2 regions of the Streptomyces sp. NPDC007901 genome follow, and region 1 is predicted to be linked to the other one. Evidence: riboswitches for the same ligand, from Rfam matches in the RefSeq annotation. Region 1 holds a riboswitch; the other holds the start of a gene.
The links. A riboswitch is a leader RNA that binds a small molecule or an ion and turns the genes downstream of it on or off. The one in region 1 is predicted to bind glycine.

Region 1 (14,423 bases):
ACATGGCCAGCCGCAAGATCCGGTTCATCGCCAACGAGCCGGACGCCCGCGACAAGGCCGAGTACCGCGACAAGATCGACCAGATCCGCGCCGACAACGACATGCCCGAGCAGGAGGACTTCGTCTTCGTCGAGGTCACGCTCACCGACCCCTCCGAGTTCGAGGCGGGCCTGACCGTCCGCGGCGAGGTCCTGCACAACCGCTACCGCGTCCTCACCCTGGAGTCGGCCTCCATCCCCAACGCCCTGGCCGCACTGCTGCTGCACGTCCGGGACGAGACCCGCTGCATCCCGCACATCTACTTCGAGTGGACCGAGGGCAACCCGTTCGCCAACTTCCTGCGCTTCTTCCTCTTCGGCCAGGGCGAGGTCGCCCCGGTCACCCGCGAGGTGCTGCGCGAGGCGGAGCCGGACCGCCCCCGGCGGCCACGCGTCCACACCGGCTGAGCGCTGGCGGGCCCGTCCTCGTCGTAAGAATCCCGTCAATAACCGGTGGGTCCGCATAAGAACCGTGTCAGCGGCCGGTCCTGCGCGCCCACCGGCCCCTACCGTCGGCCTCATGGAGGACATAAGACGCAGGGGCCGGGCGGCGGGCGACCGCACCTGGCGGGACAGCGCACGTCTGGCCGTCGGCTGTGCCCTCGGCTTCGGCGGGCTGACGCTCCTGGTGGACTGGGACGCCGGCACCCTCACCCCGGCCCGCGCCCTGCTCTGGGTCGCCCTGTCGGCCGCGATTCTCAGCATGCTGCTGCCGGCCCGCGTCACGGCGGGCCCCGGCTGGCTGGCCGTCCGCAGCCCGCTGCGCCGCCGTACCGTCCGCACCGACTCGCTCGTCTACGTCGGCCAGTACGGGGACGTCGCGGCGCATCTGGTCCTGCGCGACACCCACGGCAGCCGCCTGGAACTCGACCTGGGCGTACTGCACGCCAATCCCCTGCTCTGGCACGAGCTGGACACCGGCGTCCGCCGCTCCGTGGAGCGCGGCACCCTGCGCCGGGGCGCCGACGTGCTGGCGCGGCTCGGCCACGAGATCGACGACACGAACGCGCGCGCGGTCCTCGACGCGTCCGGACTCACCTGACCGCCGCCCCACGTCCTGCTCCCCCGCCACCTGGCCCTATCGTGAGCGCATGCCCTCCTACACGATCGGCCAGGCGGCACGGCTGCTCGGCGTCAGCCCGGACACCGCCCGCCGCTGGGCCGACGCGGGCCGGATGGCCACCCACCGTGACGAGGGCGGCCGGCGGCTCATCGACGGCACGGACCTCGCCGCGTTCTCCGTCGAACTGGCCAAGGCGGGCTCGGGCGAGGAGGACGCCTCCTACACCTCGGTCCGCAACGCCTTCCCGGGCATCGTCACCGCGATCAAGCTCGGCGACGTCGCCGCCCAGGTCGAGATCCAGGCCGGCCCGCACCGCCTGGTCTCCCTGCTGACCCGGGAGGCCGTGGAGGAACTGGGCCTGGAGGTCGGCATGGAGGCCACCGCCCGGGTGAAGTCCACGAACGTGCACATCGACCGGGTCTGACCGTTTCGCGCCAGGTCCGACCGGGGTGACTCAGCGGCACAGCAGCGCCGCCCACAGGTCCAGCCGGTCGCTCAGCCGGGACAGGTCGCACCCGGTGAAGTGCGCCACCCGCTGCATCCGGTAGTGCACGGTGTTGACGTGCAGATGCAGCGCGTCGGCGGTCCGCGCCCAGGAGCCGTCGCAGGCCAGGAAGGTCTCCAGGGTGCTCAACAGCGCCGCGGTGGCGGCCCGTTCGCCGGTGAGGAGCGGGCCGAGGACGGTACGGCGGTAGGCCTCGCGGACATCGGCCGGCACCCCGGTGAGCAGCGCCTCCAGGCTGGTGAGCGCGGCCGCGTCGGTGAGGGCGGAGGCGTCCGGGGCGGTGGTGCGGGCGGAGGCGAGCGCGTAACGCGCCTGCGCCGGCGGCCGGTCAGGCCGGCGGTCCCGGCCGCCGCGGTACCGGTACCGCCGTGCAGCGGGACGCCGGGCTCACCGCCGGCGACCAGCGCCCAGACGTCACCGAGGCCGCCCGCCGGCAGCGCGGCGAAGGCCGTTCCGTCGGGCGGCCGGCCCACCGCCGCCGTCGCCGCCGCATGCCCGGCGACCTCCGTCAGCGCCCCCTCGGCGAGCCCCGGCCGGCGCGCCCCGGTGTCGGCGACGATCACCCGGTAGGGCCCCTCGCCCGGCAGCCCGCACTCCCGCACCGCGGCCTCGACCGCCGCCTCCCCGGCCCGGCCAGCAGCGCGCCCAGTTCGTCGGCCGCCTGGTGCTCGGCCGCCCGGAGCCGGACCACCGTCTCCTGAGAGCGCCCCAGCGCGGCGGCCACCTCGTGCAGCATCCCGGCCGGCGCTCCGTCGGGGTCGGGCAGGTACAGCAGCCGGCGCTCGTACGGCGAGACGCTGTCGGCGGCCACGGACACGGTCATCCCGCGCCCGTCCGCGACCAGCGCCGCCGCCTCCCGCGAAGGCAGGCCCGCCGCGGCCGGCGTGGCCGCCACGGTCCGCCCCGACGCCGTGAACACATACGCGGCGATCCGGTCCAGATGCGCGAAGGCCGCCGCGAGGACCTCCGCCGGGCTCGCCTCCTGGGCCAGCAGCCGGCTCAGCCGTACCCGCGCGTTCTCCGGCAGCGCCTGCCGCCGGCTCAGCTCGCCCCACTGGCGCAGATACACGGTGTCCGTGATCGCCCGGAACATGATGTGCGCGGAGCTGCCGCTGACGCGCGACCGGGTGCGGCGGGCACTGGATGCCAGCCGCCGTAGGCCCCGTCCACCCGAATCGCCGTGATGCCGCTGATGTGCCGGGCCCCGCAGCGGTCCTGCGGCAGGACCAGTTGCGGGGCCGCCCGGTCCAGCGAGGTGTCGTCGATGCTGACGCCCAGCAGAACCGGGGCATGGGCGAAATCGGGGTCGATCTCGGCCCAGGAGAGCAGGGCGTGGTGCCCGTCGGCGCCGGTGACCGCGATGAGGAAGCGCAGCCGGTCCTTGCGCCGGACGGGGTCGAAGCCGGGGCCGGCGTCGGTGAGGACGTCGTACAGCCGCGGTCCGGTGAAGCCGTGGTGCTGGGTGCCGCTGGTGGCGCACTCGAAGCTGACCCGCACCCGGTGCTGGGGCCGGCGCAGGAGGTCGGGCACGGTGAGCCGGGCCGGCCGGGCCAGATCTCCGGTGAGCGCGAGTTCCCCGAGCGTCATGTGCGGCCACCTCCGGGATGACGGTACCCACCGCGCCTCACCGTACAAACGCACATGCCAGGCCCACGTCATAAGTATGCAGCTCATGCGATGTGACAGAAGACTTACGCCTGGCAAATGCGGCAGTATCATCGCCTGGCGGCTGATACACAGGTCGCAGCAGGGCGCGACAGCTTTTCCCCATGGATTCAGAGGAGTTCACTCGTGACGACCCGTTCCGTCCGCCGGACCCGGCGGACGCTCCAGCTGGCCGGTGCCTCGGTCGCGGCCCTGCTGGCCCTGAGCGCCTGCTCGTCCTCCGGCGACGACTCGTCCGCGACGACGAAGTCGGACACCTCGTCGTCCGCGTCGCCCAAGCTGTCGGGCTCGATCACCGTGTTCGCCGCGGCCTCCCTCAAGGAGAGCTTCACCACGCTGAAGGCCGACTTCGAGAAGGCCCACCCCGGCACCACGGTCAACTTCAGCTTCGGCGGCAGTGACACCCTCGCCGCGCAGATCACCAGCGGTGCGCCGGCCGACGTCTTCGCCTCCGCGAGCCCCAAGACCATGGCGATCGTGACGGACAAGAAGGACAACGCCACCACCCCGGCCACCTTCGTCCGCAACCAGCTGGAGATCGCCACCCTGCCGGGCAACCCCGACAAGATCTCCTCCCTGAAGGACCTCACCAACTCCTCGTTGAAGGTCGTGCTGTGCGACAAGGCGGTGCCGTGCGGCGCCGCCGCCCAGAAGGCCCTGGACGCCAGCAAGCTCAAGCTGACCCCGGTCTCCTACGAGGAGGACGTGAAGTCCGCCCTCAACAAGGTGGTCCTCAAGGAGGCCGACGCGGCCGTCGTCTACAAGACCGACGTGAAGGCCGCGGGCAGCAAGGTCGCGGGCGTGGAGTTCCCCGAGTCCGCGAACGCCATCAACGACTACCCGATCACCCTCCTCAAGGACGCCCCGAACCCGGCCGTGGCCAAGGCGTTCGTCGCCCTCGTCCAGTCCGCCGAGGGCCGGCAGGTCCTGACCGACGCCGGCTTCCTCAAGCCGTGACGAAGTACGACGCGCCCGGCGCCGCGGCCGACACCCTCACGGGCGGCCCGCGGCGCCGGCGCGTCCGCACGTCCGTGCCGCTGCCGCTCCTCCTCCCCGGAGCGGCAGCTCTGGCGTTCCTGCTGCTGCCGCTGGTCGCCCTGCTGGTACGGGCCCCCTGGAGCAGCCTCCCGTCCCTGCTGACCAGCACGGAAGTCTGGCAGGCCCTCCAGCTTTCCCTGTTCAGCGCGACGGCGGCGACGGCCGTGAGCCTGGTGCTGGGCGTCCCCCTGGCCTGGCTGCTGGCCCGCACGGAGTTCCCCGGCCGGGGCTTCGTCCGCGCCCTGGTCACCCTCCCCCTGGTCCTCCCCCCGGTGGTCGGCGGCGTGGCCCTGCTGCTCGCCCTGGGCCGCAACGGGGTGGTCGGCCAGTGGCTGGACGCCTGGTTCGGCATCACCCTCCCCTTCACCACGGCCGGTGTGGTGGTCGCCGAGTCCTTCGTGGCCATGCCCTTCCTGGTGATCAGCGTCGAGGGCACCCTCCGGGCCGCCGACCCCCGCTACGAGGAGGCGGCCACCACCCTGGGCGCCTCCCGCTTCACGGCGTTCCGCCGGGTCACGCTCCCCCTCATCGCCCCCGGCATCGCGGCCGGCGCGGTCCTCGCCTGGGCCCGCGCCCTCGGCGAGTTCGGCGCCACCATCACCTTCGCCGGCAACTTCCCCGGCCGCACCCAGACCATGCCCCTCGCCGTCTACCTCGCCCTCCAGAACGACCCCGAGGCGGCCATCGCCCTCAGCCTGGTCCTGCTAACCGTGTCGATCGCGGTCCTCGCGGGGCTGCGGGACCGGTGGATGACGGCATCATGAGCACGATCCGCCGGACGACGGCACCCTCGACGACCTCCCGCTGGACATCCCCCCGATGACACCCCCCGAGCCCGAAGCTCCCGACGGCGCACGTCCTTCCCGCGCACTACCCGCGGCCGCCGACGGCGCGCAGCCCCCACAGGGGCCACCACCCGCCCCTGATACCCCCACGTGCGGTGCGGGTGGGAACCCCAACCCCACGCACCCGCACCCGCACCCGCACCCGAATCACACCGGCCTGCACGCCCACCTCGTCGTCACCCGCCCCGCCTTCCGCCTCGACATCACCCTCACCGCCGCCCCCGGCGAGGTCGTCGCCCTCCTCGGCCCCAACGGCGCCGGCAAGACCACCGCCCTGCGCGCCCTGGCCGGCCTCACCGACCTCACCGCCGGCCATCTCCACCTCGACGGCACGGACCTGGACCGCACACCCCCCGAATCCCGCCCGGTGGGCGTCGTCTTCCAGGACTACCTCCTCTTCCCCCACCTCACGGCCCTCGACAACGTCGCCTTCGGCCCCCGCTGCCACGGCGCGACAAAGGCCGAGTCCCGCGCCCAGGCGGCCATATGGCTGGACCGCATGGGCCTCACCGAGCACGTCGGCGTCAAACCCCGCCGCCTCTCCGGCGGCCAGGCCCAGCGCGTAGCCCTGGCCCGCGCCCTGGCCACCCGCCCTCGCCTCCTCCTCCTGGACGAGCCCCTCGCGGCCCTCGACGCCCGCACCCGCCTGGACGTACGGTCCCAACTCCGCCGTCATCTGGCCGAGTTCGAGGCCGTGGCCGTCCTGGTCACGCACGACCCGCTGGACGCCATGGTGCTGGCCGACCGGCTGGTCGTCATCGAGGAGGGCCGGGTCGTCCAGGAGGGCACCCCCGCCGACATCGCCCGCCACCCGCGCACCGACTACATCGCCCACCTGGTCGGCCTGAACCTCTACCGGGGCCGGGCCGAGGGCCACACGGTCAAGCTGGACCCGGGCCCCGCGATCACCACCACCGAAGACCTCACCGGTGAGGTCTTCGTCGCGTTCCCGCCGAGCGCCGTCACCCTCTTCCGGGACCGCCCGACCGGCGCCAGCGCCCGCAACCTCTGGCGCTGCGAGGTCGCGGGCCTGGAGACCCACGGCGACCAGATCCGCGCCGACCTGACCGGCGAGCTCCCCCTCGCCGCCGACCTCACCACGGTCGCCGCCGCCGACCTGGACCTGCATCCGGGCGCCCCGGTCTGGGCGACGGTGAAGGCGACCCAGACGCACGCGTACCCGGCGTAGACGCACGGGAGGCCCCGCCGAAGCGGGGCCTCCTCGGTTCGTCCGTACTGCGACTCAGTCCTCGTACGCGTCCAGCGGCGGGCAGGAGCAGACCAGGTTCCGGTCACCGAAGGCCTGGTCGATCCGGCGCACCGGCGGCCAGTACTTGTCGGCGGCGGACACCCCGCCCGGGAAGACGGCCTCCTCACGGGTGTACGCGTGCTTCCACTCCCCGCCCAGCGCGGCCGCGGTGTGCGGCGCGCCCCGCAGCGGGTTGTCGTCGGCGTCCCACTGCCCGGCCCCGACCTTGTCGATCTCCGCGCGGATGGCGATCATCGCCTCGCAGAACCGGTCCAGCTCGCCGAGGTCCTCGGACTCGGTCGGCTCGATCATCAGCGTGCCGGCCACGGGGAAGGACATCGTCGGCGCGTGGAAGCCGTAGTCGATGAGCCGCTTGGCGACGTCGTCGACGCTCACCCCGGTCGCCTTGGTCAGCGGCCGCAGATCGATGATGCACTCGTGCGCGACCAGCCCGCCGGGCCCGGTGTAGAGCACGGGGAAGTGCGGCTCCAGCCGCTTGGCGACGTAGTTGGCGCTGAGCACGGCCACCTGCGTGGCCCGCTTCAGCCCCTCGCCGCCCATGAGCCGGACGTAGGCCCAGGAGATCGGCAGGATCCCCGCGGAGCCCCACGGCGCGGCCGAGATGGGCCCGACGCCCGTCTCCGGCCCGGCGGCGGGCTGCAGCGGGTGGTTCGGCAGGTACGGCGCCAGGTGCGCGCGCACCGCGACCGGACCGACGCCCGGCCCACCGCCGCCGTGCGGGATGCAGAAGGTCTTGTGCAGGTTGAGGTGCGAGACGTCTCCGCCGAAGTGCCCCGGCTTGGCCAGTCCGACCAGCGCGTTGAGGTTGGCGCCGTCGACGTACACCTGGCCGCCGGCCTCGTGCACCTGAGCGCAGATGTCCGCGACGTGCTCCTCGAACACCCCGTGGGTGGACGGGTACGTGATCATCAGCACCGCCAGCTCGTCCCGGTGCTGCTCGATCTTCGCCCGCAGGTCCTCGACGTCGATCTCGCCGTCCTCGGCGGTCTTCACGACGACGACCTTCATGCCCGCCATCACCGCACTGGCGGCGTTGGTGCCATGGGCGGACGACGGAATCAGACACACGGTCCGCTGCGCGTCGCCGTTGGCGCGGTGGTACGCGCGTACGGCGAGCAGCCCGGCCAGCTCGCCCTGTGACCCGGCGTTGGGCTGCAGCGAGACCTTGTCGTACCCGGTGACCTCGGCGAGCCGGTCCTCCAGCTCACGGATGAGGGTCAGATAGCCCTCGGCCTGCTCGGCGGGCGCGAAGGGGTGCAGCTGACCGAACTCGGGCCAGGTGACCGGCTCCATCTCGGTGGTCGCGTTGAGCTTCATGGTGCAGGATCCGAGCGGGATCATGCCCCGGTCCAGGGCGTAGTCCCGGTCGGCGAGCCGGCGCAGGTAGCGCAGCATCGCGGTCTCGGAGCGGTGCTGCTGGAAGACGGGATGGGTGAGGTAGTCGTCGCTGCGCAGCAGCGCCTCCGGCAGGGTGTCCTCGGCGACCGCGTCCAGCGCCTCGACGTCGCCCTCGACTCCGAAGGCCGTCCACACGGCACCCAGCTGGGCGCGGGTGGTGGTCTCGTCGCAGGCCATGGAGACGTGGTCGGCGTCGACGAGCCGCAGGTTGACACCGCCCGCGCGGGCGGCGGCGACGGTCTCGGCGGCCTTGCCGGGCACACGCGCGGTGAGGGTGTCGAAGTAGGCGCCGTGCACGATCTCGACCCCGCCGGCCTTCAGTCCCGCGGCGAGGATCGTGGCGTACCGGTGGGTCCGCTGCGCGATCGCCCGCAGCCCCTCGGGCCCGTGGTAGACGGCGTACATGCCGGCCATCACGGCGAGCAGGACCTGCGCGGTGCAGATGTTGCTGGTGGCCTTTTCCCGGCGGATGTGCTGCTCACGGGTCTGCAGCGCCAGCCGGTACGCCTTGTTCCCGTCCGCGTCCACGGACACGCCCACGAGCCGCCCGGGCAGGCTGCGGGCGAACTTCTCGCGGACCGCCATGTACCCGGCGTGCGGCCCGCCGAAGCCCATCGGCACACCGAACCGCTGGGTGGTGCCGACGGCGATGTCGGCGCCCAGCTCGCCCGGCGAGGTCAGCAGGGTCAGCGCGAGCAGGTCGGCGGCGACGGTGACCAGGGCGCCCAGCCCGTGCGCCTGCTCGACGAGCGCCTTGATGTCGCGTACGGCCCCGGAGGCGCCCGGGTACTGGACGAGCACACCGTTGATCTCCCGCGCGGCGAGGTCCGCCGGAATGCCGTCGGTGAGGTCGGCGACCACGACCTCCACACCGGTCGGCTCCGCGCGCGTCTGGATCACGGCGATGGTCTGCGGGAGGGCGTCCGCGTCGATGACGAAGACGCCCTTCTTGTTCTTGCCCATGCGCAGCGACAGGGCCATGGCCTCGGCGGCGGCCGTGCCCTCGTCGAGCAGCGAGGCGCCGGAGGTGGGCAGCCCGGTGAGGTCGGCGACCACGGTCTGGAAGTTCAGCAGCGCTTCCAGGCGGCCCTGGGAGATCTCCGGCTGGTACGGCGTGTAGGCCGTGTACCAGGCGGGGTTCTCCATCACGTTGCGCAGGATGACGGGCGGCGTGAAGGTGCCGTGGTACCCCAGTCCGATCATGGAGCCGAGCACCTGATTGTGATCGGCCAGCGAACGCAGCTCGGCCAGTACCTCGGCCTCGGTGCGGGCGCCCGGCAGCTCCAGGCGGTCGGCGTTCTTGATCACGTCCGGCACGGCGGCGGCCGTCAGCTCGTCCAGCGAGCCGTACCCGACCTGCGCGAGCATCTTGGCCCGCGCCTCCTGGTCGGGCCCGATATGACGCTGCTCGAACGGAATCCCCTGTTCGAGTTCGGAGAGCGAAGGGCGGTGGACGGTCATTGCGGAGGCCTCCTGGTCTGAAGCGACCTTCGAGGGGTACCCCGGCGCGGGTACCCCGACGGCCTCCCCCTCTGTCATCTCAACCTGAGAGCTTCACCGGGCGCCCTGCGGACTCCCGGCTTTCACCGTCGGTGAGAGCGAACGTGTCGACATCCGCCCTGCTTTCCAGAGTGACCTCGTCCGTGCGGTACGTGAGCCTGAGAGATTCCGGGGAGGAGTTGCTCCTTCGGCGCCCCCGGAATGTCCGGAGGACTCTCCCGCACGGGGTCAGCAGCCACTTGTCAGCCTACCAGCGAGGGCAACACCGGGGCCTTCGAGTGGCCGCCTCCTTGAATGTGCTCTTTTGTAGTGCTTACGGATGAGTTGCGACCAAGTGGAGGGCCCGTGCAGACCGACATCGATCCGCGCAACCTGATCGGCCGCAAGGCGTTCGACCGCAACGGCACGAAGATCGGCACGATCGACGAGGTGTACCTCGACGACGCGACGGGTGTGCCGGAGTGGGCGGCCATACGCACCGGCCTGTTCTCCCGGGACGCCTTCGTGCCCCTGGAGCCCAGCGAACTGGTCGAGGGCACCCTCCAGGTCCCCTTCGACCGCGCCCTGATCAAAGACGCCCCCGACTTCGGAGTCGGCCGCCATCTCTCCCCCGAACAGGAACTCCAGCTCTACCACCACTACGGCCTCGACACGACCACCCCACCCCCACCCCACCCCGACCACCACTTCGGCAAACTGGCAGGCACGGAGGACGCGGACGCGTAGGAGCAGACCCGGCTGCGGGCATGCGCGCCTCCCCCAGTGCCTGAAGGGCCTGGGAGGTGCCCCCAGGGCGGCACGGGTGGGCATGGGGGGCACCCTGCCAGCGCCGGTAAGCGAAACACCCGCCCCAGCCCCCCACCCGGGTCACGCACCAACCCCGTCCACCGCAACCCCCCGTCTCCCCCCTCCCGCCACCAACGGCAACGCCTCCGCAGGCTCCAGCGCAGGATCGTCGACCCGAAACGTCCGCACCCTCCCCGGCCCCACCGACGTCGGCGTCTCGAACCGCACCGTCACCCGCCCCAGGCCGCTCCCCTGCACCCATCCGTGCCCGTACTCGGCATGCCGCACATCGTGCCCCGCGGGCCACCGCCGCTCGGCCGCCGCCTCGTGCTCGGCGACCGGCTCCGCGACGTCCTCCTCCATCACCGGCTCCCCCGCCTCCCCGGCCGCCGCCTGCGCGAACAGATCCTCCTGCGTGTAGTCGGCCAGCCCCGACACCCCCACCCCCAGCAACCGCACACCCCCCGTCGTGTCCACCGAGTCCAGCAGCCGGGCGGCCGCTTCCCGCACCACCGCCGGATCATCGGTGGGCCCCCGGAGCGTCTCGGACCGGGTCAGCGTCGAGAAGTCGTACCGCCGCACCTTCAGCACGATCGTCCGTCCGGACAGCCCGGCCCCCCGCAGCCGCCGCACGCACCGGTCGGCCAGCCGCTGCACCTCAAGACCCACCCGCACCCGGTCATGGATGTCGACGTCGTACGTGTCCTCGACCGACACCGACTTGGTCTCCCGCTCCGCGACCACCGGCCGCTCGTCGTGCGCGAGCGCCATCGCGTACAGCGCGTGCCCGTGGGCCTTGCCCAGCAGCCGTACCAGCTCGTCCTCCCCCGCCTCGGCGAGTTCCTCGACCGTGGTGATCCCGGCCCGCCGCAGATGGTCCCCCGTCGCCGGCCCCACCCCCGGCAGGGTCCGCACCGGCATCGGCCCCAGCATGGCCCGCTCGGTGCCGGGCTCGATCAGCACCAGACCGTCCGGCTTGGCCTGCTCGGAGGCGATCTTCGCCAGCATCTTGGAGGCGGCTAGGCCGACCGACCCGGAGAGCCCTGTGACGGCCCGTATGTCCGCGCGCAGCCTCTCCCCCGCCAGGCGTGCCGACGCCGCGTCCGAGGCCGCCTCACCGGCCTCCAGGTCCACGAACGCCTCGTCCAGGCTCAAGGGCTCCACCAGCGGCGACAGCTCGCGCAGCAGTCCCATCACCTGCTCGCTGATCGACCGGTAGAGGGCGAAGCGGGGCACCAGATACGCGGCGTTCGGCGTCAGCCGCCGCGCCTGGGCCATGGGCATCGCGGAGTGCACCCCGAACACCCGGGCCTCGTACGACGCGGTGGCCACCACACCGCGTGGTCCGAGCCCGCCCACGACCACGGCCTTCCCGCGCAGGCTCGGCTTGGACGCCTGCTCCACCGAGGCGAAGAAGGCATCCATGTCGAGATGCAGGATCGTGGGCGCGTTTCTCACATCTCCGATGCTGCACCACGCCACTGACAATGCCCCGGCACGGACCCGTGCCGGGGCATCACAAGGGGCTCGGAGGGCCCAAGGGCCTTCGGGCCAGGCTTTCAGACCGCCCGGTTGCGCCGCCGGGCCAGCTCGTCCGCGGGGTTGTGCCCGACGAGCGTCTCGCCGGTGTCGACGCGCTCGCCGTGCAGCTGGGAGAGAGCGCTCTCCACGTCCCGCCACACCACGCCGACCGCGATCCCGAAGATGCCCTGACCGCCCTGGAGCAGCGCGTGCACCTCGTCCGGGGAGGTGCACTCGTAGACCGTGGCACCGTCGCTCATGAGGGTCATGCGCTCCAGGTCCCGGAAACCGCGTTCCCTCAGGTGCTGGACCGCGGTGCGGATGTTCTGGAGCGACACCCCGGTGTCCAGGAACCGCTTGACGATCTTCAGGACGACGACGTCCCGGAAGCTGTACAGACGCTGCGTACCCGACCCGTAGGCCGGCCGCACGCTGGGCTCGACCAGGCCGGTGCGGGCCCAGTAGTCGAGTTGCCGGTAGGTGATGCCGGCCGCCGCACAGGCCGTGGGCCCGCGGTAGCCGATCTCCTCGGTCGCCATGGACGCCGCCCCTCCGCCGCTCGGCACTGCCGTCGGCCGCTGCGGAGCTTGACCGGCGGTGTTGCTGTGAAGCGGGTACGGACCAATCTCCCCGAGACCGTGCCCCGGGGCACCCCCAGCCGTACCGTCGCCGCTGCTTCTCACGCCGACCTCCGTCCTTGACCTGCCTTCTCGACGGTAGGCAGTCACCAGGGGTGCGTCAACGATCGCCACACTCGGCACGCCGAGTGATAATCACCCTAGGAGTGGTTTCCCGTGCCCCACCGCGGGGAAAGGCTAGCCGAATGCTCTGGCGGGAAGCCGTAGGACGCTCTCAATGGCCGCTGGCAATTGCCCATGAATCGCGGCTTTGACCGGTCACGAACCGGCCCGTCACCGACCTTCCGGTAGGTAACGGGCCGCTCCCGGTGCCTCACTGACTGCTGGTGCCGAAGTCCTCGGGCGAGATCTGGTCGAGGAACTCGCGGAACTTCTCCACCTCGTCCTCCTGCTCGTCCGGGATCGCGATGCCCGCGTCGTCCAGCACCGTGTCACTGCCGTAGATCGGCGTTCCGGTGCGCAGCGCCAGCGCTATCGCGTCGGACGGACGGGCGCTCACCTCGACGCCGCTGGCGAACACCAGCTCCGCGTAGAAGACGCCCTCACGCAGGTCCGTGATGCGTACTTCGGTGAGTTCCTGACCGACGGCCTCCAGCACGTCCTTGAACAGGTCGTGGGTCAGCGGTCGCGCGGGGGCCATGCCCTGCTGGGCGAAGGCGATCGCCGTCGCCTCCCCCGGCCCGATCCAGATGGGGAGGTAACGGTCGCCTCCCACTTCGCGCAGGAGCACGATCGGTTGGTTGGAGGGCATTTCCACCCGGACACCTACGACATCGAGCTCGTTCACACAGCAACCCTAGGCCGTGCCCGGGACGTTTGGGTAGTCGGGCCCGGAACGCGCGCCCGATCCGGCCTCAGCCCGGGTCCTGTCGTGGTACTCACGGCAGCCGCACCCCGAGTGCGGTCTGCACCAGTGCGGCGTGCAGCTTCACCGTGAGCGCCGCCAGCTCCTTCGTGCGGGCCTCGGCATGGGCCCTGGTCTGCGGGTTGCGGTGGCGTTTGAGCGGCGCCACCACCTGGTCCACCAGCCCGGCCTCGCGGTCGGCGGCGGCCTTCATCACCCGCAGATGGCGCGGTTCGATCCCGAACCGGCCCAGCTCCGCGACGAGCACGGCCACGGTGACCGTCTCGGCGTCGTACACGCCGTCCTCCAGGGGAGCGATCAGCCCGTACGACTCCCACTCCTCCAGACAGCTCTCGGAGATCTCCGCGGCAGCGAGCAGCTCGTCCCGCCCGATCCGCGCCACCGTCGGCACCTCGGGAACCATCGGCACGGCCTCGCCGTCCCGCTGCCGCCCCACGACGGGCAGCGGGGCGGCCTCACCGCGCTCCATGGCGTCCAGGTGCTCCCGGATGACCTTGAGCGGCAGATAGTGGTCCCGCTGCATCCGCAGGACGTGTCCGAGGCGTTCCACGTCCTTGGCGCTGAACTTCCGGTACCCGGAAGGGGTCCGGCGCGGCTCGATCAGCCCCTCCGACTCCAGGAAGCGGATCTTGGAGATGGTGACTTCGGGGAACTCGTCGCGCAGCACGTTCAGCACCGTGCCGATACTCATCAGCCCGGTTTCCGTGGCGGCGGTGCCGTGACCGGTACCGCCGCTCGGCGTGTGCAGCATGGGCCTTCTTCCCTGGGATCCCCCGGACGAGGTCCGGAGGGTCAGATGCCCTGCCGGCTCGCGTAGAAGACCAGCCGGTACTTACCGATCTGGACCTCGTCGCCGTTCGACAGAGCGACCTGGTCGATGCGCTCCCGGTTGACGTACGTGCCGTTGAGGCTGCCCACGTCGGCCACCGTGAACGAGCCGTCCGGCTGGCGGCGGAACTCCACGTGGCGACGAGAGACCGTCACGTCGTCCAGGAAGATGTCGCTCTGCGGGTGGCGGCCGGCCGTGGTCAGGTCGCTGTCCAGCAGGAAGCGGCTGCCCGAGTTGGGACCGCGGCGCACGACCAGCAGCGCAGAGCCCAGCGGCAGCGCGTCGACCGCGGCCTGCGCCTCGGGCGAGAGCGACGGCATCTGGGTCTGCCCGGTGACCTCGGCGTCGTAGGCCTCCAGGCCGGAAATCGAGATCGTGGACGTCGTCTCCGACGCCCGCTCGGGGACGGCACCCGCGCGCAGCGGGGCACCGCAGTTGGAACAGAAGCGGGCGTTCTCCGCG
Region 2 (14,423 bases), on a different contig from region 1:
GCATGATGGGCGGGTTCCCCTCCATTGTCGGAAACTTTTCGGGCTCTCGATGGCTGCAGGCGTCAGCGGCTGCGCGGGTCGAGAGCGTCGCGGAGACCGTCACCGAGCAGGTTGAACGCCAGCACGGTCACGAAGATTGCGAGGCCGGGCACGATCATGTACTCGGGATCGACCTGGTAGTACGTCACCGCTTCGCGGAGCATGCCGCCCCAGGACGCCTGCGGCGGCTGGATGCCGACGCCGAGGAAGCTGAGGGACGCCTCGAAGAGGATGTTGGTCGGGATCAGCAGCGTCGAGTAGACGATGATCGGGCCGACCAGGTTGGGCATCAGCTCGCGGAACAGGATGTACGGGCCCTTGGCACCCATGCCGCGGGAGGCGTCGACGAACTCGCGCTCCCGCAGGGCGAGGGTCTGGCCGCGCACGATCCGGCCCAGGTAGGGCCAGTTGAAGAAGCCGATGACGAAGATCAGCACGCTGAGGTGCAGCGGCAGTCCGTTCAGGCCGAACGCCCCGCCCTGCAGGGTGGCGGAGATGGCGATGGCGAACAGCAGGAGAGGGAAGGCGAGGAAGGTGTCCATCAGCCGGCTGATGACCGAGTCCACGCGTCCGCCGTAGTAGCCGGCGACGACACCCAGGATCGCGCCGATCACGTTCGACAGGATCGTGGAGCCGAAGGCCACCACCAGCGACACCCAGGAGCCCTCGAGGATGCGGGTGGCGATGTCACGGCCGAACTTCGGGTCCACGCCCAGCGGGTGATCGAGGCTCATCCCGCCCCAGCCGCCGGTCGGCAGCGAGGTGTTGGCGTCGATCAGCTCCTGGTGGAAGGCGTTGGGGTCGAGACCGAAGAGGGCCTGGATGGGACGGGCCAGGATCGCGACGACGATCAGCAGGATCACGATGACGCCGCCCGCGACGGCCACCTTGTCCTTCTTGAACCGGGACCAGGCGATCTGCCCGAGGGAACGACCCTCGATCTGCCCCTTACCGGCACCCTCCAGCACAGCCTCCGGCTGTGCCTCGGCTGCCGCCCCGGTGGTCTCGATCGGTGCGGTCACGGTGAGCGACCCCTCTCGCCGGTGGTGACCGGCCTACGCCAGCCGCGGATTGCGGCTTTGTCGACTTGCTCGATCATGAGGTTTAAACCAACCTCATGTCTGACTGGCGAGTCTTCAGCGTCGCCGCGATCACCCGCCAGATCTGGCGGAGAAAGTATGCGCAACCGTGATGCAGTCCGGGGGATTCCGTTATCCGAACAATGGGTAACGCCCCTCGGACGCGGGTCAGTTGGGACAAAGAGGTCAATCCGGGCGGAACGGAACGTTCCATCGTCATCTACGCGCGGAGAAATGTGTTCGTCACGTAAAACTTGTGAACCGTCTCAGCCGCCCCGGACGGAGCGCCCGGTCGGCTCAGTAACCGCCCTGGGCCGGTGGGTAGCCGTACCCGGCCATCGGCGCCGGCGGCAACGCCGCGTGCGCCTCCCGGTCGTAGAACGGGCGTGCCGTCGCCCGCATCCACATCACGACCGGGTCGTACTCGTCGGTCATCGCCACCGTCGACACCGGCAGCCCGTCCGGCACCGCCCCGATCGACTGCTGCATCATCGCGCGCACCGAGTCGACGGCGGGCGGCGAGGTGTCGTACACGTCCAGGCCGATCGCGAGATACGGCGCCCCGAGCGCCGGCTGCACCCAGGCACGCCGCAGCGAGCGGACCGCCGGGGTGCGGTGGGCGTTCTGCGACAGGAGCGCGTAGAACTGCGGGACCTCGATCGCCGGTTCCGTCAGCCGCAACGGCCCCGCCGGCTGGCGGTCCAGGCCGGCCGCGATCCGGCGCAGGTCCAGCCAGGGGATGCCGACGCCGCCGCCCGGGGCGTGCGGGTTGAGCCAGAGGCCGTAGTGGTCGGGGTAGAGGGTGCGGGCCACGTCGACGCCGTCGACCACCTCGTACGAGCGGTTCCAGCCGCTCGCGGAGAGCTCCTGGGCCGAGGTCACACAGGGGGCGTAGCCGTGGCCGTCGACCTCCATGTTCCCGTACTGGGCGTCCGGGGAGCCGGACTGGCCGTGCCAGAGCAGCATCCAGACCTGGCCGGAGGAGGGCGTGGCGAGGGCGCGGAGGAGTGCCTCGTAGGCGTCGTAGCGCCCGGGGGTCACCTGGCGCAGCATGTGCTCGACGCTGCCGCTGAGGCTCGCGCTCACCTGTCGTACCGCCCCTTCGAAGAGTTGCCCCGCGTGTGGTGACAGCTTAAGCGCCCAGTGGCTCGGGACCTGTTGTGCGTGCGCGAGTGCGGGTCTGGCTGTAGCTGGCCGCGCCCACGCGGCGGAGCCGCACATCGGTACAGCTCCGGGCCCCTGGCGGGGCGTTTCAGTGACCGTATTGGTAGAAGGGGCGGACGTTCTCCCGCATCCAGTGGCCTACCGGGTCGTCGGCCACGTCGAGCAGGACGAGGTTGACCGGCCACCTCATTGGCACTCGGCCGAGGGCCCGGCCGAGGGCCTCCAGGGGCAGGGCGCGCAGGTCGCCCTCCCACTGGGAGAGTTCGACGCCGACGAACATCACGGGGTCGGCGGTCTCGACCGCGGCCAGGCAGCGGCGGGCCGTGGCGACCACGCCGATCGCCGCGAACTCCGCCGCCGCGGCGGCCAGGAAGTCCATCGGGTCGTCCTGCCAGTCCGGCTCGAAGAGGCGGACCCGGCCGCCCGAGGCGGGACCGTCCAGTTCGGTGCGCCCGGTGCGGCACAGCTCGGCGACCGCCTCGGGCGGCAGCGGGAGGCCGACCACTCCCCCGGGGTTCACGGCGACGCCGACCTGCGGCGGCAGGCCGCGCGCGAACTCGACGGCGGGGGCGATGGTGTACGACAGATGGGAGCCGACGACCAGCCGGAACTGCTCCTCGGAGCTGAAGACCGGGACGTACACCTGGCCCTCGATCTCCGTGGTGGGCAGGTCCAGCGGGCCGCTGTGCGGGCCGCCGCCCTCCGGCAGCGGGATCCAGAGGAAGCTGCGGCTCAGTACCTCGATGAGCCGGGCCGCCGCCGCGGGCACGCCGAGGGAGGCCGACAGCACCTCCTCCAGTTCGTTGCCGGGCCAACCGCCGTGCGGGTGGGGGTGTGCCTGTGCCGGGAAGTCCGCGGGAATGTCCGCCGGGAAGTCCATCTGCCTACCGCCTGCTGGAAACCACTGCTGAGGCTGGAAAGGCTAGCGGGTGGCGCCGACAAGTCCATCAGTCCGTTCGGCGCGCGAAGGCGATCCGGTGCAGCACGTCCGCCGCGTCCCGGTCGAGCAGCACCGCGGCGCCGACCCCCTCGGGCAGCTTCCCCTTCTCCGCCGCGCGCAGCAGCCGGCCGGCCGCCCGGTGGTGGCGCAGGAAGGCGTACCGGGAGACGCCCCGGCCGCGCTCGCGCTGGCCGTCCAGGGCCGTGCCGGGCGTGACGTCCAGGAGGAGCAGGTGCAGGGTGCCGCCGCGGCGGCGGGCCTCGCGGGCCAGCCAGTCGCGCACCCAGGCCTGGGTGCCGCAGTCGTGCACCACGACGCCCTCGCCGGTGCCCAGGGCGCGGCGCAGTCCGGCGTAGTGGGCGAGCCGGACCAGCGGGCGGTAGAGGGCGTAGGGCAGGAAGCGGGCCAGGCGGGCGTCCCAGCGGTCGCGGGTGTCCTGGGAGTCGATGCGGATGCCCTGGACGGTGCGGTGCATCAGGGTCGACTTGCCGCTGCCGGGCAGCCCGGTGACCACGACCAGGTCACGGGGGCCGAAGAGCAGGCCGTGCGGGCTGTGGCCGGCGCGCTCGCGCAGGTCGCGGACGACCGGGGCCATGGGGAGGTCGCCGCACCGCTCGCGGGCGGGGGCCGCCGGCTGCCCGGGCAGGGCGAGGCCTGTCGTCGTCGCGTATGCCGTGGTCCGTGTCACCGTGATCGTCCTCCCCGGGGGTTCAGGAAAGGTTCTCCCCACTTAATGTAAAGAGAAGGTAATGCACGGTGTCTCGCGGTTCCGTTCGCGTCCGGCCACAGCCCCGTTACAAAGCTCCGCCCGGCATGCAATGATGTGGCCGCCAACTGCATACCGGCCGTTTGAATCCGCGCGGGAGAGTCCCCAGCAGCCTTCACTGGGGCGCCGAAGGAGCAAGTCCCTCCCTTGAATCTCTCAGGCCCCGTTACCGCGCGGGCGAGGCACATCTGAAAAGCGGGCCGCCATGTCGGTGGCCCCACCCAAGGTGCAAGCCGTGATCACGAAGGTGGTCAGGGCGAACCTCTCAGGTTCCGATGACAGATGGGGAGGACAGCCCCGCCTGTCATGCCCTGGAACCCCCGGGACCTTTGGGAGACGAACGACCGATGAGCAGTACCGATTCCGCTGGACCGCGCCGTACCGCGCTCGATGCCCTGCACCGCTCGCTGGGCGCGACCATGACCGACTTCGCCGGCTGGGACATGCCCCTGCGCTACGGCTCCGAACGCGACGAGCATGTCGCGGTGCGGACCCGAGCCGGGCTCTTCGACCTCTCCCACATGGGCGAGATCACCGTGACCGGTCCGGAGGCGGCCGGTCTGCTGAACCACGCCCTGGTCGGGAACATCGCCTCGGTCGGCGTGGGCCGGGCCCGCTACACCATGATCTGCCGGGCCGACGGCGGCATCCTGGACGACCTGATCGTCTACCGGCTGGCCGGGACCGAGTACCTGGTCGTCGCCAACGCCTCCAACGCCCAGGTCGTCCTGGACGCGCTCGTCGAGCGCTCCGCCGGGTTCGACGCCGAGGTGCGCGACGACCGGGACGCGTACGCCCTGATCGCCGTCCAGGGCCCGGAGTCGCCCGGGATCCTGAAGGCGCTGACCGACGCCGACCTGGACGGCCTGAAGTACTACGCCGGGCTGCCCGGCACCGTCGCCGGGGTCCCGGCGCTGATCGCGCGCACCGGCTACACCGGCGAGGACGGCTTCGAGCTGTTCGTGAAGCCGGAGCACGCCGTGGCGCTGTGGCAGGCGCTGACCGAGGCCGGCGAGGGCGTCGGCCTGGTGCCCTGCGGGCTGTCCTGCCGGGACACCCTGCGCCTGGAGGCGGGCATGCCGCTGTACGGGCACGAGCTGACCACCGAGCTGACCCCCTTCGACGCCGGGCTCGGCCGGGTGGTGAAGTTCGAGAAGGAGGGCGACTTCGTCGGGCGCGAGGCGCTCGCCGCGGCCGCGGCCCGTTCCGAGCGGACCCCGCCGCGGGTCCTGGTCGGCCTGGTCGCCGAGGGCCGCCGGATCCCGCGCGCCGGGTTCGCCGTGGTCGCCGGCGGCGAGGTGATCGGCGAGGTCACCTCCGGCGCCCCCTCCCCCACCCTCGGCAGGCCGATCGCCATGGCCTACGTCGACGCGGCGCACTCGGCGCCCGGCACGGCGGGCGTCGGCGTGGACATCCGGGGCACCCACGAGCCGTACGAGGTCGTGGCACTGCCCTTCTACAAGCGCCAGAAGTAGCCACCGGGCGTGACCCTGCGCACATCGCCGCTGGTCACGCATGCCTCCAGCAGTCCCCCCTTCACCAGCACTCCCCCGCGTACAGGAGAATTCAGGCCATGAGCAACCCCCAGCAGCTGCGTTACAGCAAGGAGCACGAGTGGCTGTCGGCCGCCGAGGACGGCGTGGCAACGGTCGGCATCACGGAGCACGCGGCCAACGCGCTCGGTGACGTCGTCTTCGTCCAGCTCCCGGAGGTCGGCGCCACGGTGACCGCGGGCGAGTCCTGCGGCGAGCTGGAGTCGACCAAGTCGGTCTCCGACCTGTACTCGCCGGTCGACGGCGAGATCACCGCGGTCAACGAGGACGTCGTGGAGGACCCCTCCCTGGTCAACTCGGCCCCCTTCGAGGGCGGCTGGCTGTTCAAGGTGCGCGTCACGGGTGAGCCGGCCGAGCTGCTCTCCGCCGACGAGTACACCGCCTTCACCGCCGGCTGAGGAGTCGTAGAGGTATGTCCGTCCTGAACACGTCCCTGCACGAGCTCGACCCGGAGGTCGCCGCCGCGGTCGACGCCGAGCTGGTGCGCCAGCAGTCCACCCTGGAGATGATCGCCTCGGAGAACTTCGCTCCGGTCGCGGTCATGGAGGCCCAGGGTTCGGTCCTCACCAACAAGTACGCCGAGGGCTACCCGGGCCGCCGCTACTACGGCGGCTGCGAGCACGTCGACGTCACCGAGCAGATCGCCATCGACCGGGTGAAGGAGCTGTTCGGCGCCGAGTACGCCAACGTGCAGCCGCACTCCGGTGCCTCCGCCAACCAGGCTGCCCTGTTCGCGCTGGCCCAGCCCGGCGACACCATCCTGGGTCTGGACCTCGCCCACGGCGGCCACCTGACCCACGGCATGCGGCTGAACTTCTCCGGCAAGCAGTTCGACGTGGTCGCGTACCACGTCGACGACTCCGGCCTGGTCGACATGGCCGAGGTCGAGCGGCTCGCCAAGGAGCACCGCCCGAAGGTGATCATCGCCGGCTGGTCGGCGTACCCGCGCCAGCTGGACTTCGCGGAGTTCCGGCGGATCGCCGACGAGGTCGAGGCGTACCTGTGGGTCGACATGGCGCACTTCGCCGGCCTGGTCGCGGCGGGCCTGCACCCGAACCCGGTGCCCTACGCCGACGTGGTCACCTCCACCACCCACAAGACCCTCGGCGGCCCGCGCGGCGGCATCATCCTCGCCAGGCAGGCCTTCGCGAAGAAGCTGAACTCGTCCGTCTTCCCGGGCTTCCAGGGCGGCCCCCTGGAGCACGTGATCGCGGCGAAGGCGGTCTCCTTCAAGGTCGCCGCCTCGGAGGACTTCAAGGAGCGCCAGCGTCGTACGGTGGAGGGTGCGCGCATCCTCGCCGAGCGGCTGACGGCGGCGGACGCCCGCGAGGCCGGGGTGAACGTCCTGTCCGGCGGTACGGACGTACACCTGATCCTCGTCGACCTGCGCGCGTCCGAGCTGGACGGGCAGCAGGCCGAGGACCGGCTCCACGAGGTCGGCATCACGGTCAACCGCAACGCCGTCCCCAACGACCCGCGGCCGCCGATGGTCACCTCGGGTCTGCGGATCGGCACCCCGGCGCTGGCCACCCGCGGCTTCACGGCCGAGGACTTCGCGGAGGTCGCGGACGTGATCGCCGAGACCCTCAAGGCGCCCTCTCCCTTCGGGGCGGCCGACGCGGCGGCCCTGAAGACCCGGGTCGAGGCGCTGACGGCGAAGCACCCGCTTTACCCCGGTCTGGACAAGTAGTTCCCTGGTGGGGGCGCCCGACGACGTGCGCCCCCGCCCTTTTCCAAGGAGTTCCCGTGGCCATCTCGGTCTTCGACCTGTTCTCGATCGGCATCGGCCCGTCGAGCTCCCACACCGTGGGCCCGATGCGCGCGGCCCGGATGTTCGCCCGCCGGCTGCGCAACGAGGGGCTCCTGGAGTCGGTCGCCTCGGTACGGTCCGAGCTGTACGGCTCCCTCGGCGCGACCGGCCACGGCCACGGCACCCCGAAGGCGGTGCTGCTGGGCCTGGAGGGCGCCTCCCCGCGCACGGTCGACGTGGCGACGGCGGACGACCGGATCGAGACGATCAAGACCAGCGGGCGCCTGTCGCTGCTCGGCGAGCACGAGATCCCCTTCTCGTTCGACAACGACCTCAAGCTCCACCGCCGCAAGGCGCTCCCGTACCACGCGAACGGCATGACCGTGTGGGCGTACGACGCGCAGGGCGCCGAGCTGCTCTCCAAGACGTACTACTCGGTCGGCGGCGGCTTCGTCGTCGACGAGGACGCGGTCGGCGCGGACCGCATCGTGCTGGACGACACGGCCCTGAAGTACCCCTTCCGCACCGGTGACGAGTTGCTGCGCCTGACGAAGGAGACGGGTCTGTCGATCTCCGCGCTGATGCTGGAGAACGAGCGGGCCTGGCGCACCGAGGAGGAGATCCGCGCGGGTCTGCTGGACATCTGGCAGGTGATGCGGGCCTGCGTCTCGCGCGGCATGACCCGCGAGGGCATCCTGCCGGGCGGGCTCCGGGTGAAGCGCAGGGCGGCCGTGACCGCGCGCCAGCTGCGCGCCGAGGGCGACCCGCTGGCCCACGCGATGGAGTGGATCACCCTCTACGCGATGGCCGTCAACGAGGAGAACGCGGCCGGCGGCCGCGTGGTGACCGCCCCCACGAACGGCGCAGCCGGCATCATCCCCGCCGTCCTGCACTACTACATCAACTTCGTGCCCGGCGCCGACGAGGACGGGGTGGTCCGCTTCCTCCTCGCCGCCGGCGCGATCGGCATGCTCTTCAAGGAGAACGCGTCCATCTCCGGCGCCGAGGTCGGCTGCCAGGGCGAGGTCGGCTCGGCCTGCTCGATGGCGGCGGGCGCGCTCGCCGAGGTCCTCGGCGGCTCCCCGGAACAGGTCGAGAACGCGGCCGAGATCGGCATGGAGCACAACCTCGGCCTCACCTGCGACCCGGTCGGCGGCCTGGTCCAGATCCCCTGCATCGAACGCAACGGCATGGCCGCGGTCAAGGCCGTCACCGCCGCCCGCATGGCCATGCGCGGCGACGGCTCCCACAAGGTCTCCCTCGACAAGGTCATCAAGACCATGAAGGACACCGGCGCCGACATGAGCGTCAAGTACAAGGAGACGGCCCGGGGCGGGCTGGCGGTGAACATCATCGAGTGCTGAGGGCTCACTGCTTGACGGGGGTGACGCCCTTCATGCCGAACCGGGCGGAGCACTGCTCGTCGGACCGGTCGCTCGCGTTCCAGACGCAGATCCACATGGTGTGGCCGACATCGGGGACGAAGCTCGTCTTCGCGGCGCCCCAGTCGGCCTGGAACGTGTACGCGACGCCGTCGTTGCGGTAGAGCTCCGCGCCGCAGGACTGGTTCAGGGAGGTGTTGAGCACGCCCGCCAGCTCGCCGGAGCCGTTGTCGTCCAGCCAGGCGGAGCAGGCGGCGTCGTTGCCGACCCAGGAGGTGTCCGCCTCGGAGCCCTTGACCTGTGCCGGGTCGTCGCTGCCGTTGACGCCGCTGATCGACGACGAGGTGACGTGTACGGCGGCCGCCGAGGACGCGTCGGCCGTGGGGGTCGTGGCGGGGCCGGAGGACGAGCGCGCGCCGGACGCGCTCGGCGGGACGATCGTGTCCGTGCCGGACGTGTCGGACGTGCCGCCCGGGGCGGTCGGCGTCGGGCGTGCGGACCCGGCGGTGGGCGAGGCCGAACGGCTCGGGCTCGCGGAGGACGTCCGCTCCGTCCCGGCCACGGGCTCGACGGCGTCCGACGCACTGCCGGACGACGATCGCGCCGCGCCGTTCCGCGAGGTGAGGGACGGGGTGAACACGAACGCCGCGACGGCGCCGAGGACGATCACCGCGGCGGCCGCGATCAGGAGCAGGCGTCTGCGCGGGGGGCGGGGTGACGCGGCGGACGGGGACCCGGTCCCGGGCGTCGCATCCGCGTCCCGGTCCGGCGGCGGAACGGTCTCCAGCTTGTCGACCGGCGTCGCGGCGAAGGCACGCCGCGAGGCGATGCGTGCCATGACCTCCGAAGGCCAGGAGGGAGCGGGAGCGGGCAGGTGCGGGCGGGCCGCCTCCCGCACCTCGGCGGCGGTGGGGCGGGCTCCGGGGCCGGTCGCGAGACAGGACGCGACGAGGGCGGCGAGGTCGGCGTCCACGGCACGCAGCGGCTCGGCGTCGGGGACGACGCCGGGCGTACGGCCCGAGGCCGCGAAGAGCAGGAGCGCCCCGAGCGCGTAGACGTCCGCGGGCGCGGCCACGTCCTCGTCTCCGGCCTGCTGTTCCGGTGCCGAGAACCCCTGCGTTCCGTAGCCGCCGCCGCTCCTGGTGAGCCGGGCCTGGTCCGCGGCCCGCGCGATGCCGAAGTCGATCAGTTTCACGCCGTCGCGCACCAGCATGACGTTGCCGGGCTTGACATCGCGGTGCACGATCTCGTGCGCGTGCACGGCCGACAGGTGCGCGGCCGTCTCGGCCAGCAGCAGCCAGAGTGCCCCGGCGGGCAGCGGGCCGCGCAGCCGGACCGCCTCGTCCACGGTGAGCCCGGGTACGTACTCGGTGGCGAACCAGGGGCGTTCCGCGGTGCCGTCGCTGGCCAGCACCCGTGGCCCGACCCCGGCCGGGACCCGGTAGAGGATGCCGACCTCGCGTTCGAAGCGCTCGCTGGTGACCAGCCGCGGCCGAACGCGCTTGACAGCGGCGTAGCCCTTGCCGGACGCCCCGAGATAGACCTCGCCCATGCCGCCGACGCCGAGCAGGCCGATGATGTTGAAGCTGCCGATCTCCTGCGGATCGTCCGGACCGAGCGGTTCGGCGACCGTGCCATCCATCATCAGCAGTTTCCCCGACCGCTCGCGTTCACGGCGGGCAGGCTATCGAGCAAGTCAGGGCCGTGCAACACGAGTTGACAGCGCCATCGCCCGCGCCCCCCGCCCGGCATACACGTCCGCGGGAGGACCGGTCCCCGCGGTGCGTTCCTACACTGACGCGAGCCGAGCCGGAGGTATGCGACATGGCGTACGGAGACTTCCCACCCCAGATACTGCCGCCGGGCAGCCCCTCCGACAGGGTGCCGTCGGCGCCGCCGGGGACGATCTTCGTCCTGGGTGCGGAGGGCGGGTACGCCGTGCCGCCGCGCCGGTACACCCTGCTGTTCGGGCGCGACCGCGAGGACGTGCACGTGCCGGTCGGCGTCGACGACCCGACCGTCAGCCGTCGGCACGGCGTGTTCACCTGCACGGGCACGGACGGCGACTGGTGGCTGGTCAACACCGGCAATCTGCCGATCGAACTGCCCGACGGGGTGCTGATGCTCACCGGCCACAAGCGGCTCATGGAGTCCGGGTACACCCCGCTGGTGATCAACTCGTCCAGGCAGCGCTCCCATCTGGTGGAGGTCCGTGTCGTCGACGAGGACGACCGGCACCCTCGCTCCACGAGCGGTGCGGAGACCGTGGACCCCGAGACGGTCTACGAACTCTCCCCGCAGGAACGGCTGGTGCTCACCGCGCTCGCCCGGCGCTACCTGGAGGGCCACGACGCCTTCCCGCTCCCGCTGGCCTGGGAGGACACCGCCCGTCTGGTCAACGCCTCCCCGTACGTGACCAAGTCCTGGACCTACAAGTCGGTCGCGAACACCGTCGAGGACGTCCGCGAACGGCTGCACCGCCGGGGGGTGCGCGGACTGCTGCGCGACGAGGTCGGCGAGCCGGTCGGCTCGACGCTCAGCGTCAACCTGATCAGGGAACTGCTGAAGACGGCGACGCTGAGCGCCCAGGACCTGGAGTTGCTCGCCGTCAGGGACTGAGCGGAACGCAGGGTGCGTGCCCCGGCCGGTCGTCGGCCGGGGCACACGGCGTTTCTCGGCCTTCTGCCTCGCCCTCGGTTCCGGCGTTGTACGTGACGTGCATGGTGCCGTGCTCGACCGCGAAGACGGCTGCCTGGTCCTCCGCCGCGTTCTGCTGGTGTGGCTGCGGCTGCTCGGGGCCGTGCGTCGTGTTTGTCACGTGGTTGTTGTCGCCCATGATGACGGTGCCGGAGACATCCCCGATGTGGATGTCTCCGTGGGTGGATTCCGCGGGCATGGTCCGCCTTTCCTGGTCGGTCTCGGGGGGGGTCACTCGCCGCAGTCGGTCTGCAGACGCGCTGCGGCCGAACCCAACGCCGAGGCCTGACTCGACGTGTCGATCACGGAACCTTCCGGATCGTTCGCGTACGTCTGGTACTGGCTCTCCATCTGCTGGACGGACGTCAGCATGTCGTTGAGATCTGATTCCACGGAACTGTCCTGGGCTTGCGAGATGGCCTCCTGAAGCGTGGACTCGACGGTCTGAAGGTCGCTGATGGCGGTGTTGAGGTCGGAGAGCAACGCGCTCTTGTCAGGAGCCGTGGACGTCAGGCCCGAGTTGTAGTCCTCAATGGCGCTGTTGTACGAGTCGAGTTCGTCGGACGCGAGGGAGGCGTCGGTGTCGAACTGCCGCATCTCCGGCATCAGATCCGGGATCCCGGCCGCGCACACGGGATCGACGGTGGGCGCGGACGAAGTACCGTCGCTGAAGCCCGACGTACTGACGGAACTCGACGCGACGGCCGGCGACGGGTTCGGCTGGTCGTTCGCGTAGACCGCGGCGCCCACGCCCAGCACGGCTACGGCGCCGAGCGCGCAGGCGAGGGCGAGTGCCGACATTCCGCCCTTGGCGCCCGCCGCACCGGCGGCGGACAGCCCCGTGTGGCCCGCGGTCGGGGCGGTGCCCGCGGCGTGCGGCGAGTGGGTAACGGAGGAGTGCGCCGAGAGGTCGATCCGCTTCGGTATCGGTGCGGCCGAGTGTGCGCCGGTCGCATGGGCGGCGACATGCGGCTGCGGGGAGGCATGGGACAGATCGATCACCGGCCTCGCCGCATGCCCCGGCACGGAGGCGTGCGCGGGGGCCGAAGGGGCGGGCGTGGGCACGGTCGAGTGGGTGAAGGCGTGCGTGCCGCCCGCGCCGTGCGTCGGGGTGACCGCATGCGTCGGCGGGGTGAGCGCATGGGCCGGCGGAGTGACGGCCGATGCCGCGCCGGCGGCCTGTTGGCCCGCCGAATGCGCGTGCAGGGCGGTGAGTTCCCGCCACAGGACCTCCGCCTCCAGCACCAGCGCCGTCGTCTGCGCGGCCCGCCCGAGCGCTCTGCGGCGGGTGCGGGCCTCGTGCAGGAAGAACTCCTCGCCGTCCTTGTCGCCCGCGCTCCGCGCCGCCGACCAACCGGCTCCGAGCAGGCTGCCCCAGGCGTCGAACTGCCGGGACAGCGCCAGCTTCGGCGAAGCGGCACGGGCCAGCGCCGCGCCGAGCGGCGCGTGTCCGCTCCGTTCCGCCCGCAGCACCACCGCGTCCAGGGCCTGGAAGTGGGCCGCGATGTCGTCGGGGGTGGTGTCCTTCGCCTCGACCCACGTGGTGAGCGCCCGGCAGAGCCGATCGGCGGGGAACACCGTCTTCCGTACGTTCAGCACGCACTCGGCGACGTCCGGCGGGCAGCTGTAGCCGGTCTCCGAGGCGAGCAGCAGACCGTGTCGCACCAGACCGACGGCGAGCGCGTCGGCGTCCGGCAGGCCGAGCAGCTCGTTCAGGTGCCGGGCGGCCAGCTCGGCGCCGGACAGCGACCCGAGCAGGTACAGCAGGTCGCGTTCCTGCGGACCGAGCCTGTTCAGCAGCGCGGGAAGCAGTTCGGGAAGGTCGGCGATGCCCGGCAGGCCCTTGCCGGTCGCGGCCGACAGGGCGATGCGCCGCAGCCGCAGCGGGTTGCCGTCCACCGCGTCGCACAGCGCGGGGACGATCCGTGCCTCCTCCGGCCCCAGTGCGCGCGGGAGCAGCGCCGCCACCAGTTCCGTCGCCGCCGGGGCCGTCAGCCCGTCGAGCCGGATCGCGTGCACGCCGTCGACCGCGGACCGCTGCTGCGAGGTGAAGACGAACGTGGACTGCTCGGCCATGTCGAAGAGCCGGCGCAGGTCCTTCTCGTCGAGTCCGGCGTCGTCCAGGTAGATCCGCAGCCGCAGGGTCTTCAGATGCTCTTTCAGCACCTCCAGGGACGGCTTGTAGTCCGGCGCGTCGAAGCTGATGTCGAAGATCGCCTGGGCGAGGTCGTCGGCCGTACGTCCGCCGGCCTCGACATAGGCGGCGCCTTCGGGCCCGCGTGGCAGCTCGCGCGCGAGGTGGCGCAGCAGCGCGCTCTTGCCGACCCCGGACGCGCCCCAGACCTGCACCAACTGCCGTGTCTCGACGGCCTCTCGCAGGATCCGCACGTCCCCGGCCCGGCCGATCAGCGGCTCGGCGGCGGACCGCGGCAGCTGGGAGATCGGCCGGCGCTTGACCGGATCCCGCAAGGGCGCCCCCTGCACGATGCTCACGGTGTTGTTGCTGCCTACGACCACCGTTCCGGAGACGTCGCCGACCCGGATCCCCCCGGAAGCCTCCGGAGCACCGTTGTTCTCTGGCATCTGCTTCCCCGTCCTCTCCAACGCCCGGGTCCCGGCACTCGGCCATGCTGGCGCCGGCCCGTCCTGCGAACCCGGCGCTATTACGTGTTCGGCGAGATCGCCGGTGATCCGGCGGGCCCGGCCGCGACGGCGATCCGGGCGAGGCGATCCAGGTCGAGGATCGTGATCCTGCGGTAGCCGGTCACGACCGCGCCCGAGTCCCGCAGCGCGCGCAGGGCCTTGTGGATCGACGACTCGGCCGCGCCGACCAGGGTGGCCATCTCCGGCTGGGACAGCGGGAGACGGGCTTCGTTCCGGCCGGGAGGCCCGTAGGTGACGGCCAGGTGGTGCAGGATCCTGGCCAGCCGTCCGAGCACGTCGCACCCGGTGAAGTCGACGATCCGGCCGGTCGCCGTGCGCAGCTTGGCCACCACGCTCGCGCTGAGCGCGAGTCCGATGGTGGGGTGCTGTTTCGTGCACTCCAGGAGTTC

Region 2: linked by a shared signal. The riboswitch ahead of gcvT (glycine cleavage system aminomethyltransferase GcvT) and the one ahead of gcvP (aminomethyl-transferring glycine dehydrogenase) in region 1 are both predicted to bind glycine.

Annotation. Positions count from the first base shown of each region.
Region 1 covers NZ_JBIBKW010000019.1:6,150-20,572, reverse strand. Annotated here, with positions in the region: gene ACFZDK_RS41790 (amino acid transporter) at 1-446, shown strand, start outside; gene ACFZDK_RS41785 (hypothetical protein) at 559-1,080, shown strand; gene ACFZDK_RS41780 (helix-turn-helix transcriptional regulator) at 1,130-1,525, shown strand; gene ACFZDK_RS41775 (helix-turn-helix domain-containing protein) at 1,556-1,819, opposite strand; gene ACFZDK_RS41770 (hypothetical protein) at 2,166-2,699, opposite strand; partial or broken gene ACFZDK_RS41765 (molybdopterin-dependent oxidoreductase) at 2,753-3,193, opposite strand; gene modA (molybdate ABC transporter substrate-binding protein) at 3,398-4,228, shown strand; gene ACFZDK_RS41755 (ABC transporter permease) at 4,225-5,073, shown strand; gene ACFZDK_RS41750 (ATP-binding cassette domain-containing protein) at 5,129-6,343, shown strand; gene gcvP (aminomethyl-transferring glycine dehydrogenase) at 6,398-9,283, opposite strand; glycine riboswitch at 9,459-9,553, opposite strand; gene ACFZDK_RS41740 (PRC-barrel domain-containing protein) at 9,668-10,048, shown strand; gene ACFZDK_RS41735 (DNA polymerase IV) at 10,190-11,566, opposite strand; gene ACFZDK_RS41730 (MerR family transcriptional regulator) at 11,668-12,312, opposite strand; gene ACFZDK_RS41725 (bifunctional nuclease family protein) at 12,581-13,054, opposite strand; gene ACFZDK_RS41720 (MerR family transcriptional regulator) at 13,146-13,883, opposite strand; gene ACFZDK_RS41715 (FHA domain-containing protein) at 13,925-14,423, opposite strand, start outside.
Region 2 covers NZ_JBIBKW010000011.1:319,838-334,260, forward strand. Annotated here, with positions in the region: gene ACFZDK_RS32960 (ABC transporter substrate-binding protein) at 1-25, opposite strand, end outside; gene ACFZDK_RS32965 (ABC transporter permease subunit) at 63-1,061, opposite strand; gene ACFZDK_RS32970 (enhanced serine sensitivity protein SseB C-terminal domain-containing protein) at 1,416-2,171, opposite strand; gene ACFZDK_RS32975 (enhanced serine sensitivity protein SseB C-terminal domain-containing protein) at 2,371-3,162, opposite strand; gene ACFZDK_RS32980 (AAA family ATPase) at 3,230-3,910, opposite strand; glycine riboswitch at 4,073-4,170, shown strand; gene gcvT (glycine cleavage system aminomethyltransferase GcvT) at 4,336-5,463, shown strand; gene gcvH (glycine cleavage system protein GcvH) at 5,562-5,939, shown strand; gene glyA (serine hydroxymethyltransferase) at 5,954-7,231, shown strand; gene ACFZDK_RS33000 (L-serine ammonia-lyase) at 7,288-8,655, shown strand; gene ACFZDK_RS33005 (protein kinase) at 8,660-10,318, opposite strand; gene ACFZDK_RS33010 (FHA domain-containing protein) at 10,498-11,292, shown strand; gene ACFZDK_RS33015 (hypothetical protein) at 11,282-11,569, opposite strand; gene ACFZDK_RS33020 (AAA family ATPase) at 11,602-13,953, opposite strand; gene ACFZDK_RS33025 (helix-turn-helix domain-containing protein) at 14,034-14,423, opposite strand, start outside.